2 regions of the Nocardiopsis oceanisediminis genome follow, and region 2 is predicted to be linked to the other one. Evidence: predicted binding sites of a transcription regulator. Region 2 holds the regulator's gene; the other holds the start of a gene.
What was found. Region 2 encodes HspR, which represses chaperone genes until heat shock. Its sites were predicted from a motif close to ANTTGAGTCNNNNNGACTCAANT; they were not measured.
Positions count from the first base shown of each region.

Region 1: lon (endopeptidase La) is a predicted target of HspR. The motif match lies at 1,158-1,180, and genes of this name have one in related genera.

Region 1 covers NZ_JAFMZJ010000001.1:1,893,875-1,896,268, reverse strand. Annotated here, with positions in the region: gene lon (endopeptidase La) at 1-1,145, opposite strand, end outside; gene J0910_RS08620 (ABC transporter substrate-binding protein) at 1,351-2,394, shown strand, end outside.
Region 2 covers NZ_JAFMZJ010000001.1:6,655,087-6,657,480, forward strand. Annotated here, with positions in the region: gene dnaJ (molecular chaperone DnaJ) at 1-1,161, shown strand; gene J0910_RS29115 (heat shock protein transcriptional repressor HspR) at 1,167-1,616, shown strand; gene clpB (ATP-dependent chaperone ClpB) at 1,725-2,394, shown strand, end outside.

The DNA.
Region 1 (2,394 bases), 4.8 Mb from region 2:
GAGGTCTTGCCGACGCCGGGCGGGCCGACCAGGGCCAGCACCGCGCCGCTGCGCCGGCCGCCGATCACGCCGAGGCCGCGCTCCTCGCGGCGCTTGCGCACCGCCAGGTACTCGATGATCCGCTCCTTGACGTCGTCCAGGCCGGTGTGGTCGGCGTCCAGCACCCGCTGGGCGCCGGAGATGTCGTAGGCGTCGTCGGTGCGGACGTTCCACGGCATGTCCAGCACGGTGTCCAGCCAGGTGCGGATCCACCCGGACTCCGGCGAGGAGTCGCCGGCCCGCTCCAGCTTGTCCACCTCGGCCAGGGCCGCCTCGCGGACGTGCTCGGGGAGGTCGGCCGCCTGCACCCGCTCCCGGTAGTCGTCCTCCTCGCTTCCGGGGCGCCCGTCCAGCTCGTTGAGCTCCTTGCGGATCGCCTCCAGCTGGCGGCGGAGCAGGAACTCGCGCTGCTGCTTGTCGACGCCCTCCTGGACGTCCTTGTCGATGGTCTCGGCGACGTCCAGCTCGGCCAGGTACTCGCGGGTCCACTCGACCAGCAGGCGGAGCCGCTCGGCGACGTCGTAGGCCTGGAGCAGCCGGAGCTTCTGGTCGGTCTTGAGGAACGGCGAGTAGCCGCCGCGGTCGGCCAGCCGGCCGGGGTCCTCGGTCTGCTGGATGGCGTCGATCGCCTGCCAGGCGCCGCGCTTCTGCAGGAAGGTCGCGGCCAGGGTCCTGTACTCGCGGGCGAGCTCGGTGACCTTGCCGGGGTAGCCGCCCTCGGGGGCGGCCTCCTCGTGCACCTCGACCGAGACCCACAGGGCCGCGCCGGGGCCGGTGGTGCCGGCGCCCACCCGGGCGCGGGCCGCACCGCGCAGCACCGCGGCGGGCTCCCCCTGCGGGGTGCGCCCGACCTGCTCGACGAGGGCGACGGTGCCCACGCCGGCGTAGGAGCCGTCGACGCGCGGAACGATCAGGACCCGGGGCCTGGCCGGCTCGGAGCGGATGCCGGGGGCACCGGGGGCGTCCTTCGCGGCGGCCTGCGCCGCCTCGACGGCCGCGCGGACCTCGGAGTCGGACAGATCCACCGGCACCACCATGCCGGGGAGCACGACGTCGTCATCAAGGGGGAGAACCGGCAGCGTCGCACCGGTGTGCGCTTCACTCATCGAACCCTCCATGGTTGAGTCACTTTCACTCAATAAAGAAGAGTCCGAGTTTCTTCCCGCCTTGCTGTTCGCCGTGAGCGATCACGGCCGTGACTGAACCGTTGCCGTCCGCATCGCGCCCGGCCCTGGACATCCGCCCCGGTAGGCACTTACATCGGTGGCCACCGGTCTATACCAGTTGCCGGGTGTTCCTGGAGGTGTGCGCATGGCCCCGTTCCCGCCCCCGACACCGAGACTCCGCCTGGCCGCCGCCGGCATGCCGCTGGTCCTGCTGGCCGGCGGCTGCGCCTACCTGGCCGGCGAGAGCGGCGGAGGGGCCGACCAGGACTCCGCCGCCTGCGAGCCCTACGCCGAGTGGCAGGACATCGGCGGCACCGTGGAGATCTACGGGCCCATCCGGGAGGAGGAGGGCGAGCGCCTGGAGCAGGCCTGGTCGGAGTTCTCCGACTGCACCGGGATCGAGATCGCCTACGAGGGCAGCGGCGAGTTCGAGGCGCAGATCCAGGTCAAGGTGGACGGCGGGAACGCCCCGGACATCGGCATCTTCCCGCAGCCCGGCCTGCTCGCCCGGTTCATGGAGTCCGGCGACGCGCTGCCGCTGCCCGAGGGCGCCCGGGAGCGCGCCGAGCAGGGCTGGAGCGAGGACTGGCTCTCCTACGTGGAGCACGACGGCGAGCTGTACGCCACCCCGCAGGCCGCCAACGTGAAATCGCTGGTCTGGTACTCGCCCGCGGTCTTCGAGGAGAACGGCTACGAGATCCCCGAGACCTGGGACGAGATGATCGACCTCTCCGACACGATGGCCGAGGACGGGCTCAAGCCCTGGTGCGCCGGGATCGAGTCGGGCGAGGCCACCGGCTGGCCCGCCACCGACTGGCTGGAGAACGCGGTGCTGCGCGAGCACGGCCCCGAGGTCTACGACCAGTGGATCGAGCACGAGATCCCGTTCGACGACCCGAAGATCGTCGACGCCCTGGACCGGGTGGACGGCGTGCTGCGCAACCCGGACTACGTCAACGGCGGCCACGGCGGCGTGAAGTCCATCGCGACCACCTCCCAGCAGGACGCCGGGCTCCCGGTCCACGAGGGCGAGTGCGGCCAGTACATGATGGGCTCCTTCTACGCCGCGAACTGGCCGGAGGAGACCGACATCTCCGAGGGCGGCGACATCTACGCCTACAACCTGCCGCCCATCGACCCCGAGATCGGCACCCCCATCGTCGGCGGCGGCGAGTTCGCGGCGGCCTTC
Region 2 (2,394 bases):
ATGAGCACCAAGGACTACCTCGAAAAGGACTACTACAAGGTCCTCGGAGTCTCGAAGTCGGCGTCCCAGGACGAGATCAAGTCCGCCTACCGCAAGCTCGCCCGCGCCAACCACCCCGACGCCAACACCGGCGACGAGCAGGCCGAGGAGCGCTTCAAGGAGATCTCCGAGGCGTACAGCGTCCTGTCGGACGAGAAGCGCCGCAAGGAGTACGACGACGCCCGCTCCCTGTTCGGCGGGTCCTACCGGCCGGGCGGCGGGACCGGCGCGGGCGGATTCGACCTCGGGGACCTGTTCGGCGGCGCCGGCGGGGGGACCGGCGGCGCGCCGGGCGGCGGTGAGCGGCTGAGCGACCTGTTCGGCGGGCTGTTCGGCGGCCGGGGCCGGGCCGCGTCCTCGCGGCGCGGCGCCGACGTGGAGACCGAGACCACGCTGACCTTCAACGAGGCGGCCGACGGCGTCACCCGGACGTTCGCGCTGAGCAGCGACGCCGCCTGCCCGACCTGCAAGGGCAGCGGCGCCCGGGCGGGCAGCGACCCGAAGGTCTGCCCCAAGTGCGCGGGCACCGGCCATGAGAGCAAGAACCTGGGCGGCTTCTCGCTGTCCGAGCCGTGCAGCGAGTGCAAGGGGCGCGGTCTGGTCACCGACGACCCCTGCCCGACCTGCAGCGGAAGCGGGCGCGGCAAGAGCACCCGCAGAATCCAGGCCCGCATCCCCGCCGGCGTCTCCGACGGCCAGCGGATCAAGATCGCGGGGAAGGGAGCGCCGGGCGAGAACGGGGGACCGGCCGGAGACCTCTATGTGGTGGTGCACGTGCAGAAACACCCGGTGTTCGGCAAGTCCGGGGAGAACCTGACCATCACCGTCCCGGTGACCTTCCCGGAGGCCGTGCTCGGCGCGGACATCCGGGTGCCCACGCTGAACGGGGTGTCGGTCACCGTGAAGGTCCCGCCGGGCACGCCCAGCGGGCGGACCATGCGGGTGCGCGGCAAGGGCTCCCGGCGCCGCGACGGCACCCTCGGGGACCTGCTGGTCACCGTCGAGGTGCAGGTGCCGCAGAACCTCGGGAGCGAGGCCCGCGAGGCGCTGGAGAAGTACCGGGCCGCCACCTCCGACCAGGATCCGCGCCGCGGGCTGGAGGCCCGGGCCAAGGGAGCGTGAACACGATGAACTACGGCGGCGTCGGCGACGACATCCCGGTCTACGTGATCTCGGTCGCCGCCGAACTCTCCGGGCTCCACCCCCAGACGCTGCGCCAGTACGACCGGCTGGGCCTGGTCCGGCCGGGCCGGACCTCCGGCCGCGGCCGGCGCTACTCGATGCGCGACATCCGGCTCCTCCGCGAGGTGCAGCGGCTCTCCCAGGAGGAGGGCATCAACCTCGCCGGGATCAAGCGGATCCTGGAGCTGCAGCAGGAGGTGGAGGACCTCCGGGAGACCGTGTTCCACCTGCACAACGAGCTGGAGGCGGCGCGCAGCGCGGTCGCCCGGCGCGGCGGCGCGCCCCGCCCCAAGGGGGGCGAGCTCATCCCGGTGCGGCGCACCCGGGTGACCATCTTCAACCCCGCGGCGCACCCGGGCCGCCCCCAGGACGGGCAGGGCGACCAGGGCGAGTGACCGGCCCCCCGGCGGGGCCGGCGCGACGGCCGGGGGCACCCGTGCGCCCCGGCCCCGGACCGATTTGCACGACCGCTTGGTGATTCGCGTGAAGGGGGCGGCGAACACATGAACTACAAACTCACCACGAAGAGCCAGGAGGCCCTGTCGGCGGCGATCCGCCGGGCCACCGCCGACGGTGCTCCGCAGGTCGAACCGGTGCACCTGCTCGCCGCCCTGCTGGAGCAGGGCGAGGGGATCATCCGGCCGCTGCTCAAGGAGGTCGGGACCGACCCGGACGCGCTCGCCGGGCGGACCGACCAGGCGCTGGCCGCGCTGCCCAAGGCCAGCGGGAGCACGGTCAGCGCACCGCAGAGCTCCCGCCAGCTCATCGTCTCGCTGAACACCGCCGCGCAGCGCGCCAAGCAGATGGAGGACGAGTACGTCTCCACCGAGCACCTGCTGGTCGGGCTGGCCGCCGACGGCGGCGAGGCGGCCCGGCTGCTGAACGACGCCGGCGCCGCCCCCGAGGCCCTGCTGGACGCCTTCGAGCGGGTCCGCGGACCGGGCAAGGTCACCTCGCAGAACCCCGAGGAGACCTACCAGGCGCTGGAGAAGTACGGCGTCGACCTCACCGCGCAGGCCCGCTCCGGCTCGCTGGACCCGGTGATCGGCCGGGACACCGAGATCCGCCGGGTGGTGCAGGTGCTCTCCCGGCGGACCAAGAACAACCCGGTGCTGATCGGCGAGCCCGGCGTCGGCAAGACCGCCGTGGTGGAGGGGCTGGCGCAGCGGATCG